Regions from separate parts of the Acidovorax sp. KNOB132 genome, predicted to be linked through region 2. Evidence: riboswitches for the same ligand, from Rfam matches in the RefSeq annotation. Region 2 holds a riboswitch; the other holds the start of a gene.
What was found. Region 2 has a riboswitch for S-adenosylhomocysteine ahead of ahcY (adenosylhomocysteinase). Riboswitches for the same ligand answer to the same signal wherever they lie in the genome.
Positions count from the first base shown of each region.

Region 1: it holds a riboswitch for S-adenosylhomocysteine, as region 2 does, so the genes downstream of both, metH (methionine synthase) here and ahcY (adenosylhomocysteinase) in region 2, are expected to answer to the same signal.

Region 1 covers NZ_BAAJYT010000045.1:14,003-19,261, forward strand. The annotation lists gene AC27IO_RS09225 (DMT family transporter) at 1-790, opposite strand, end outside; gene AC27IO_RS09230 (hypothetical protein) at 1,085-1,816, shown strand; S-adenosyl-L-homocysteine riboswitch at 1,878-1,975, shown strand; gene metH (methionine synthase) at 1,987-4,743, shown strand; gene AC27IO_RS09240 (hypothetical protein) at 4,853-5,035, shown strand; gene AC27IO_RS09245 (phosphocholine-specific phospholipase C) at 5,086-5,259, shown strand, end outside.
Region 2 covers NZ_BAAJYT010000003.1:68,572-73,830, forward strand. The annotation lists gene metF (methylenetetrahydrofolate reductase [NAD(P)H]) at 1-564, opposite strand, end outside; gene AC27IO_RS01210 (TlyA family RNA methyltransferase) at 561-1,562, opposite strand; gene ahcY (adenosylhomocysteinase) at 1,700-3,130, opposite strand; S-adenosyl-L-homocysteine riboswitch at 3,200-3,296, opposite strand; partial or broken gene AC27IO_RS01220 (acyltransferase family protein) at 3,435-4,166, shown strand; gene AC27IO_RS01225 (hypothetical protein) at 4,282-4,473, shown strand; gene AC27IO_RS01230 (peptide chain release factor 3) at 4,653-5,259, shown strand, end outside.

The DNA of each region.
Region 1 (5,259 bases), on a different contig from region 2:
TGAGGCTCACCCGGTTGTGCTTGAGCAGCAGGCTCCAGATCGAGATGGCCAGCGACGACAGCACCACCAGATAGGCCAGCAGCGATGACGAAGCCCACGTCACCTCGCCCAGCGCCCCCCCCAAGGCATAGCCGAGCGCCAGCAGCACCATGCCGCCGATGGTCAACTGGTAGGCGGTCATCACGATGGGGTCCATCCCCTGGGAAATGCGCTTGCCGTAGACGCCGCCCAGCGCCAGCACCAGGGCGGCGATCACCACGAAACCTTCGCCCAGCAGGGCGAACTCGAAATCGGTCAGCGTTCCGGCCAGCCCGGCGCCGAGGTTGACCGCCATGACCCCCGCGAAGCCCACGATGCAGCCCCAGGCCTTGGCATGGCTGATGCGGTCGTTGTGGTACAGGAAATGCGCCAGCAACACGCTGAAGAAGGTGCCGGTGGCGTTCATGATCGACGCCTTCACCCCCGTCGTGTTTGCCACGCCGATGTAGAAGAAGATGTATTGCAGCGTGGTCTGCAACAGACCCAGCAGCGCCAATTGGCCCCACGCCCGGGCCGGCCAGCCGCTGATCTGACGGCCGCTGGCGGCCACCCAGGCCAGCAGCGCCAGGCCCGCCAGGGCGAAGCGCCAGCCGGCGAACACGAGCTTGGACGGGGTGTCGCTGCTGTCGATGCCGAACAGCGCGTAGCCATTCTTGATCGCCGGATACGAGCTGCCCCAGAGCAGGCAGCAAAACAACGCCAGCAGGAAGACGTTCCTGCGTTGCGCTAGTGGGGAGATAGGGGGCGACATGGCTTCTTTCCAGGCGGGGCGGTGCCCCAAAATGGTGAATTTTGCACAAGTTGTACGACAACTCTGCATGTAAATATCCTGACTTGGCCGAATGTGGCCTCTTTTAGAGTATTTTTGCTCCTTATTGTCCGATGACTATCCGAAACCGCAGTGAACTGGCCTCGGGAGCCGATCACAAGGCATGGGCCCACCTCCGACGGCCCTGCGGCGGCATCGACGTGAGTACGGAAGGACTGCCTCGGCAGTTTCAGGAAACCCTGGCTGCTTTTCAAGCCTTGTCGATAATGCGGCGCAATGCGACTGACGTTCGTTCCGCTCCTCCTGTCCTGCTGCACGCTGGCGGCCGTGTCCGGCTGCACCAGCCCGCCCGCACCCCATGGCGAGGTCAAAGGCGCGTCTGCGAATGGCAGCGAATTGGGGCAGTCCGACGTGAACCGCATGGCGACGCTAGCCATGCGCGAGAACCTGGACAGCCTCTACCGGCTGATGGACAAGCTCTACCGCCGCAACCCTGCCGAATGGCGCAAGACCAGCGCCGTGGGCCGCGAGCAGGCCATGGAGCAGGTCCGCACCACCATCGAGAAGGGCGGGGTGTGGGCGCCCTTGCAGGGGCGGCGCGACATCGCGGCGATGGCCGCGGCCCTGGCGCCCGAATTCGCGGGCGACCGCGTGGCGGCGTTCATCTATGCCACGGCCGACATGATGATCACCGCGCACGACGGAAAGATCGAGTTCTTCCTGCTCGACAGCCTGGATGCCCAGCACCTGTACAACGCGGCGCGCAATGTGGAGATCGCCGTGTGGATGCTCTCGCAGCGCCGCACCGCGGCGGGCCAGCCGCTGCTGCTGGCCGACGAGATTGGTCCGCAGGGGCGCAATCTGAGCTTCGAGCGCGAGTTCGGCAAGATCATCGGCCGGCTCGATCTGCTGTCGGCGGTGGCCACCGAAAAGTACCGCCGTGCCGCCATCACCTATGTGCAGGGGCTGGTGGGTGGCTCGTTCCTGCAATTCCTGCCGGTGCGCTAGCGACCCACTCGAAATGGCCGGCCGGCGGCGTGCCCTAGCGCCGGCCGCGTAAAATCCGGCCGCCCCCGAGGAGCGTTGCAGCGCCTGCCGATCAACCGGCTCAACCAGGCGTCAGGCTCGGGCGGCGATGGCCCCACTGTCCAACGACGCTCGCCTGTTCCCAACTACCGATTGCGCAGGTGAGCCTGATGTCCGCCCCCCTTATCCCGCCTCCCATGAAGCTCTCGGGCCTCGAACCGGTTTCCATCGGCGAGGGCACGCTGTTCGTCAACATCGGCGAGCGCACCAACGTCACCGGCTCCAAGGCCTTCGCCCGCATGATCCTGAACGGCCAGTACGAAGAGGCCCTGGCCGTCGCGCGCCAGCAGGTGGAAAACGGCGCGCAGGTCATCGACATCAACATGGACGAGGCCATGCTCGACAGCAAGGCGGCCATGGTGCGCTTCCTGCAGTTGATCGCCTCCGAGCCCGACATCGCCCGCGTGCCCATCATGGTGGACTCCTCCAAGTGGGACGTGATCGAGGCCGGCCTGCGCTGCATCCAGGGCAAGGGCATCGTCAACTCCATCTCCATGAAAGAGGGCGTGGAGAAGTTCAAGCACGAGGCGCGCCTCGTGAAGCGCTACGGCGCCGCCGCCGTGGTGATGGCCTTCGACGAGGTGGGGCAGGCCGACACCTACGAGCGCAAGATCGAGATCTGCGAGCGGGCCTACCGCGTGCTGGTCGACGAGGTGGGCTTTCCGCCCGAGGACATCATCTTCGACCCCAACATCTTCGCGGTGGCCACCGGCATCGAAGAGCACAACAACTACGCGGTCGATTTCATCGAGGCCGTGCGCTGGATCAAGCAGAACCTGCCGGGCGCCAAGGTCTCGGGCGGCGTGTCGAACGTGAGCTTCAGCTTCCGTGGCAACGACCCGGTGCGCGAGGCCATCCACACCGTGTTCCTGTACCACGCCATCCAGGCCGGCATGGACATGGGCATCGTCAACGCAGGCATGGTCGGCGTGTACGACGACCTGGAGCCCACCTTGCGCGACCGCGTGGAAGACGTGGTGCTCAACCGCCGCCCCGATGCCGGCGAACGCCTGGTCGAGGTGGCCGAGACGGCCCGCAGCGGTGCCAAGGACGAAAGCAAGCGGCTCGAATGGCGCGGCACGCCCGAGCACCCGAAGACCGTGGGCGAACGCCTGTCGCACGCGCTGGTGCACGGCATCACCGACTTCATCGTGGAAGACACCGAAGAGGCCTACCAGGCCATCGTCGCCAAGGGCGGGCGGCCGCTGCACGTGATCGAAGGCCCGCTCATGGACGGCATGAACGTGGTGGGCGACCTGTTCGGTGCGGGCAAGATGTTCCTGCCGCAGGTGGTCAAGAGCGCCCGCGTGATGAAGTCCGCCGTGGCCCACCTGATCCCCTACATCGAGGAAGAAAAGCGCCAGGACGAACTGGCCGGCCGCGACGTGCGCAGCAAGGGCAAGATCATCATCGCCACCGTGAAGGGCGACGTGCACGACATCGGCAAGAACATCGTCACCGTGGTCCTGCAGTGCAACAACTTCGAGGTGGTGAACATGGGCGTGATGGTGCCCTGCCACGAGATCCTGGCGCGCGCCAAGGTCGAGGGCGCGGACATCGTGGGCCTGTCAGGCCTGATCACGCCCAGCCTGGAAGAGATGCAATACGTGGCCGGCGAGATGCAAAAGGACGAGCACTTCCGCATCAAGAAGATCCCGCTGCTCATCGGCGGCGCCACCACCAGCCGTGTGCACACCGCCGTCAAGATCGCGCCGCATTACGAAGGCCCCGTGGTCTACGTGCCCGATGCGTCGCGCAGCGTGAGCGTGGCGCAGAGCCTGCTGGGCGACGGCGCCGACCACTACGTGCAGGAGTTGAACGCCGACTACGACAAGGTGCGCACCCAGCACGCCAACAAGAAGCAGACGCCCCTGTGGCCGTTGGCGAAGGCCCGCGCCAACCGCACGCCCATCGACTGGTCGGCCTACCGCCCGGCCACGCCGCGCCTGCTGGGGCGGCGCATGTTCAAGAACTTCGACCTCAACGAGCTGGCCCGGTACATCGACTGGGGACCGTTCTTTCAGACCTGGGACCTGGCCGGCCCGTACCCTGCCATCCTGACCGACGAGGTGGTGGGCGAGCAGGCCACGCGCGTCTTCGCCGACGGCAAGGCCATGCTGCGCCGGCTGGTGGAGGGCCGCTGGCTGAGTGCCAGCGGCGTGCTGGCGCTGTACCCGGCCAACAGCGTGGGCGACGACATCGAGTTCTACACCGACGAATCGCGCACCGAGGTCGCCATGACCTGGTACGGCCTGCGCCAGCAGACCGAAAAGCATGTGATCGATGGCGTGCCGCGCCCCAGCCGGTGCCTGGCCGACTTCGTGGCGCCCAAGGAAAGCGGCGTGGCCGACTACGCGGGCTTGTTCGCCGTCACGGCGGGCCTGGGCGTGGAGAAGAAGGAGCAGGCCTTCGTCGATGCGCTGGACGACTACTCGGCCATCATGCTCAAGAGCCTGGCCGACCGCCTGGCCGAAGCCTTTGCCGAATGCCTGCACCACCGCGTGCGCACCGACCTGTGGGGCTATGCGGCCGGCGAGCAGTTGAGCAACGACGACATGATCGCCGAGAAGTACCAGGGCATCCGCCCCGCGCCCGGCTATCCGGCCTGCCCGGACCACAGCGCCAAGAGCGAACTGTTCCGCGTGCTGCAGTGCGGCGAGATCGGCATGGGCCTCACCGAAAGCCTGGCCATGACGCCCGCCGCCAGCGTGAGCGGCTTCTACATCGGGCATCCCGAGAGCCAGTACTTCAACGTCGGCAAGATCGGCGAAGACCAGGTGCACGACCTGGCCACGCGGCGCGGCATGGACGAAGGCATCCTGCAGCGCTTGCTCGCACCCAACCTCTGACCGGCGGCGGCGTCACGGCGGTGCCCCCGCCGCGTCACGCGGACGTCACTCTGGCGCCACAGTCGGCGGGAAGAATGAAGGACTTCATTCCTTCCCTTCTTCCCACGCCATGACCATCCCTCTGCAGCGCTCGCCGCTGCCTCTGATCGGCCGCCCGTTGCCGGGCGCCAGCGCGCTCTTTCTTGCCCTGCTGCTGGCGGGCTGCGGCGGGAGCGGTGGCTCGGATGCCACCGCTCCCGCCGCGGCGGCCACGTGCGCCAGTCCGGACACGCACTGCGCGCCCAAGCCCTGAACGGGGCAGCCCCCCGCAACCCCGCTCACGGACAAGAAAGACTCCTCCAAATGACCGTCGATTCCTCCAAACGCAATTTCCTCACGACCGCGCTCGGCGTGGGAGCGGCTTCGGCCACGCTGACCGCCTTCCCACCGGCCATCCGGCGTGCCCTGGCCATCGAAGCCCACAACGCCACCGGCACCATCCAGGACGTGCAGCACGTCGTCCTGCTGATGATGGAG
Region 2 (5,259 bases):
CCGCCGCGTGTCGTCCACGAAGCGGAAGTAGGCGTCGGCATTGAAGAAGTACTGCGTGATGGCCGAGTGCGCGCCGGCACGCACCTTGAGCGCGAAGGCCTGCAGATCGGCTTCGGGCGAACGGGCCTGGGGGTGCACTTCCGGGTAGGCGGCCACTTCCACGTGGAAGTCATCGCCCGTCTCCGCGCGGATGAAGGCCACCAGATCGCTGGCGTAGTGGAACTCGCCGCCCGCGCCGTAGCCGCTCGGCAGGTCGCCTCGCAGGGCCACCAGGCGCTTCACGCCCATGGCCTTTAGCGTGGCCAGCTGGCTGCGCACCGTCTCGCGCGTGGCGCCAATGCACGAGAAGTGCGAGGCCGCGCTCACGCCCTCCGCCAGAATCTCGCGCACGGTGGTGAAGGTGCCCTCCTGCGTCGAGCCGCCCGCACCGTAGGTGACGGAACAGAACTCGGGCCGCCGGGCATACAGCGCCTGCCGCACGGCACGCAGCTTTTCGGCCCCTTCGGGCGTCTTGGGGGGGAAAAATTCGAAACTGACGGGTAAGGGTGGATTGGAGGCAGTCATGCCGCCCTCCTTGCATGGACGAAGAATTCACGGTTGCCGTCGCCGCCATCGATGGAACTGTCCATCCAGGCGGCTACTGTCAGGCCCAGTTCCGCGCAGCAGCCGCGGATGCGCTGCTCGACCACGGCGTAGAGCGACACATCGCGCACGATGCCGCCCTTGCCCACCTGGCCGGGCTGCAGTTCGAACTGCGGCTTGACCAGCATGAGCAGGTCGCCGCCGGCCTTGAGCAGCGGCGCCACCGCCGGCAGGATGAGCGTGAGCGAGATGAACGACACATCGCCCGTCACCAGATCGAACACCGGGGTGATGTCCACCTGCTCCAGCCCTGCCCGGCGCCGGCGCACGGTGGGCAGGGCGCCCTCCGCGCGGGCCCGCGCCCGGGCAGAGCGCTCGGCCTTGAAGGCTTCGACGTCGTGTTCCTTGGCATCGTCGCTGTCGTCGTACTCGTCGTCGATCAGGCCGCCGTTGCGCATCCAGCCGTAGGGCGCTTCGGGCTGGGTCTCGTTGTCGTCGGGGTCTTGCTCGACCTGCTCGGACAAGGCGTCCTCGCAGGCGTCCTGCAACGATGCGGCCGTCAGGGACCGGGCGTTGACGCCTTCCACGGCCACCACGCGCGGATCCTGCCGCAGGCGGTCGTGCAGTTGGCTGTGGCCCACGTCCACGCCGATCACCTGGGCCGCGCCGCGCTGCAGCAGGCAGTCGGTAAAGCCCCCGGTGCTCTGGCCCACGTCCAGGCAGCGCCAGCCCGCCACGTCCAGGCCCGCGGACACGAGCGCGCCTTCCAGCTTGAGGCCGCCGCGCGAGAGGTAGCGCGCCTCGGACTGGTCGAGCAACTGCACTTCGGCGATGTCCGGAATCTCGTCACCGTTCTTGGCCACCTTGTGCCAGGGCAGGCTGGGTGCCAGCCGCCATTGCACGCCGGCCGCGATCAGGCGCTGCGCCTGCGACCGGGTCGCGGCGTGGCCCTTGTCCACCAGATACACGTCTGCGCGCATGCGCCCGTCCTTTTCAGAGTCAAAAAGGCCTCCAGCGCATATTCATCTAGCGCAGAAAGCTATTATTTTTATAGCAAAACAGGGGCAAACAGGCCGGAGTCACCGGCCGCCGCCCCGGGGCGCGAAGCCCCGCCCGATCAGTAGCGGTAGGTGTCGGGCTTGTAGGGGCCGCTCTTGCTCACGCCGATGTAGGCGGCCTGCGAGTCCGTCAGTTCGGTCAGCATGGCGCCGACCTTCTTCAGGTGCAGGCGCGCGACCTTCTCGTCCAGCAGCTTGGGCAGCACGTAGACCTTGCCGGCCTCGTAGGCATCGGGCTTGGTGAAGAGCTCGATCTGCGCGATGGTCTGGTTGGCGAACGACGACGACATCACGAAGCTCGGGTGGCCCGTGCCGCAGCCCAGGTTGACCAGGCGGCCCTTGGCCAGCAGGATGATCTTCTTGCCGTCCGGGAAGGTGATGTGGTCCACCTGGGGCTTGATCTCTTCCCATTCGTACTTCTCGATCGACGCGACGTCGATCTCGTTGTCGAAGTGGCCGATGTTGCAGACGATGGCCTGGTCCTTCATCTTCACCATGGTGTCGTGGGTGATGATGTCCTTGTTGCCCGTCGTCGTCACGAAGATGTCGGCCTTGTCGGCGGCGTAGTCCATGGTCACCACGCGATAGCCTTCCATGGCGGCCTGCAGGGCGTTGATGGGATCGATCTCGGTGACCCACACCTGGGCCGACAGCGCGCGCAGCGCCTGGGCGGAGCCCTTGCCCACGTCGCCGTAGCCGGCCACCACGGCGACCTTGCCGGCGATCATGACGTCGGTGGCGCGCTTGATGCCGTCCACCAGCGATTCGCGGCAGCCGTACAGGTTGTCGAACTTGGACTTGGTGACCGAGTCGTTCACGTTGATCGCGCGGAACAGCAGCGTGCCCTTGGCGGACATCTCGTTCAGGCGGTGCACGCCGGTGGTGGTTTCTTCCGTCACGCCGATAATCTCGGCCGACTTGCGGGTGTACCAGGTCGCGTCTTCCGACAGTTTCTTGCGGATGGCGGCGAACAGGATGCGCTCTTCCTCGCTGGCACCGTTGCCGGCGACCAGGGAGGCGTCCTTCTCGGCGCGCTGGCCCAGGTGCATCAGCAGCGTGGCATCGCCGCCGTCGTCCAGGATCATGTTGGGGCCTTCGCCCGCGCTGCCCTTAGGCGCAAAGTCGAAAATGCGGTGGGTGTAGTCCCAGTAGTCTTCCAGCGACTCGCCCTTGATGGCGAACACCGGCGTGCCCGTGGCGGCGATGGCGGCAGCGGCGTGGTCCTGGGTGGAGAAGATGTTGCACGAAGCCCAGCGCACGTCGGCACCCAGGGCTTTGAGCGTTTCGATCAGCACGGCAGTCTGGATCGTCATGTGCAGCGAGCCGGTGATGCGCGCGCCCTTGAGCGGCTGGCTGGCGGCGAACTCGTCGCGGATGGCCATCAGGCCGGGCATTTCGGTCTCGGCGATGCGGATTTCCTTGCGGCCCCATGCGGCAAGGGAAAGGTCGGCGATGGCCTGGTCGGCCTGGGGCTTGAGAACTGCGCTCATGGTTTTCTCCGGTAAAGAAGGTAAAAAACCACGCATCGGAGGGGAATGGCTCACTCACCGCACAAGAAGCGTGGGCGAGCGTCGTTGCAAAATGATGATCCGAGCCTCGCGTCCCTGCCGCACACCGGGCACCGGGGGTAAAGACGCTGCAACGCTCCTCGGAAAGCGGCGATTATAAGGACATCGGCTTTTATCAATTCCCATGCGCGGAGCTTGGCACCCTGCATAGCTGATAAGGGAATGGTTCTACAGCCCTCTTACAACACGCAACACGCCCCTTAGTGAGCCAGAAAAACCAGCGACCATGTCCATACAGCACCGGGGCAACCTGTTCGACCTACTGCGGATCTGCGCAGCGAGCGCGGTGATCTTCAGCCACCACTTTCACATCACGCACACTGCATCACCCTCCTGGCTGTATTCCGACATGGTCGGTGGCGTAGCGGTAATGAGTTTCTTCACAATCAGCGGCTATCTCGTCACGCTGAGCTGGTTGCGCCAGCCTCAGGTGCCCGCGTTTCTGCTCAAGCGATTTCTGCGGATCTGGCCCGGCCTGCTGATTGCCGTGCTCAGCAATGTCTTCTTGTTCGGGCTTTTCTTCACCTCTCTGCCGGCAGCGGAATTCCTGAACCATCCAGACACGATCAACTACTTTCGCAACGTGCTGTTGATCAAGGACTACCCCTACATGCCGGGCGTGTTCGAAAACAATCCGATCAAGCACCTGATGAACGGGCCCTTATGGACCATCTCCATGGAGAGCCTTTGCTACCTGGTGTTGGCAGGCGTGGGACTGGTGGGCGTTTTCAGGTCGCGCTGGCTCGCTGGCGTGGTCGGCCTAGCCTACATCGCTTTCTTTCTCACAGCCCGAAACTCGGATCTCGCCGGGGAAATGCAGCACTGGTTCGAATACCCTGCCTATTTCACCTATGGCGCGCTCATTGCCGTATTCAGGGACGAGTTCCATGCGCGCTCCGGCCGCCTGCTGCTTGTACTGGCGCCATTGGCAGCTGTGCTGTTCTTCGGATTCCATCTGGAGCATTCGGCGGGCCTTCTTTTGCTGCCGCCACTGCTGATCTTTCTAGGCTCGCTGAATGTGCCTGCGCTGGCTTTTTTTGCAGCGCGGCGGAGACCCGTCTTACGGCATCTACTTGTACAGCTGCCCGATTCAGCAATCGGTGCATGCGCTGTGGCCGCAACTTCCATTCACCCAGAGCCTGCTGCTGTCGGTGGCCCTGGCCTTCGTGGCCGGATATGCCTCCTGGCACATCGTGGAGTCCCCGGCGCTGCGGCTCAAGCGCTGGTTCCAGCGCATGCCCCTGGCACTCCAAACGGCCACGTAACCATGGCTATGCGCCGGACAGCCGCAGTCCGGCGCCGCCCAGCGATGGCCGGTTGCAGGGCCGACATTAGAATACGGCCACTTTTCCGCGGGCGCCCTCTGCGGCGGCGCGCCAGCGCGCCGACCCTGGCGCCCGTACTTCGGCCCACCGCTGCGCCGCGCCCTCACCAAAAAAACTCTGTGTCCTACGTCTCCGAAACACGGCGCCGCCGCACCTTCGCCATCATCTCCCACCCGGACGCGGGCAAGACCACGCTCACGGAAAAGCTGCTGCTGTTCTCGGGCGCGATCCAGATCGCCGGCGCCGTCAAGGGCCGCAAGGCCAGCCGCCACGCCACCAGCGACTGGATGGAGATCGAAAAGCAGCGCGGCATCTCGGTGGCCAGCTCGGTCATGCAGATGGCCTACCGCGACCACGTGGTGAACCTGCTGGACACGCCGGGCCACAAGGACTTCTCGGAAGACACCTACCGCGTGCTCACCGCCGTCGATTCGGCCTTGATGGTGATCGACGCGGCCAACGGCGTGGAGGCGCAGACGCGCCGCCTGATCGAGGTCTGCCGCCAGCGCGACACGCCCATCATCACCTTCGTGAACAAGATGGACCGCGAAGTGCGCGAACCGCTGGACATCCTGGACGAGGTCGAGCGCGAGCTGGGCATGCCTTGCGTGCCCATGACCTGGCCCGTGGGCCAGGGCAAGGGTTTCGGCGGCATCATCAACCTGCGCACGCAGGCCATGACGGTGTTCGAGTCGGGCAGCGAGCGCCGCCCGCAGGACTTCGAGA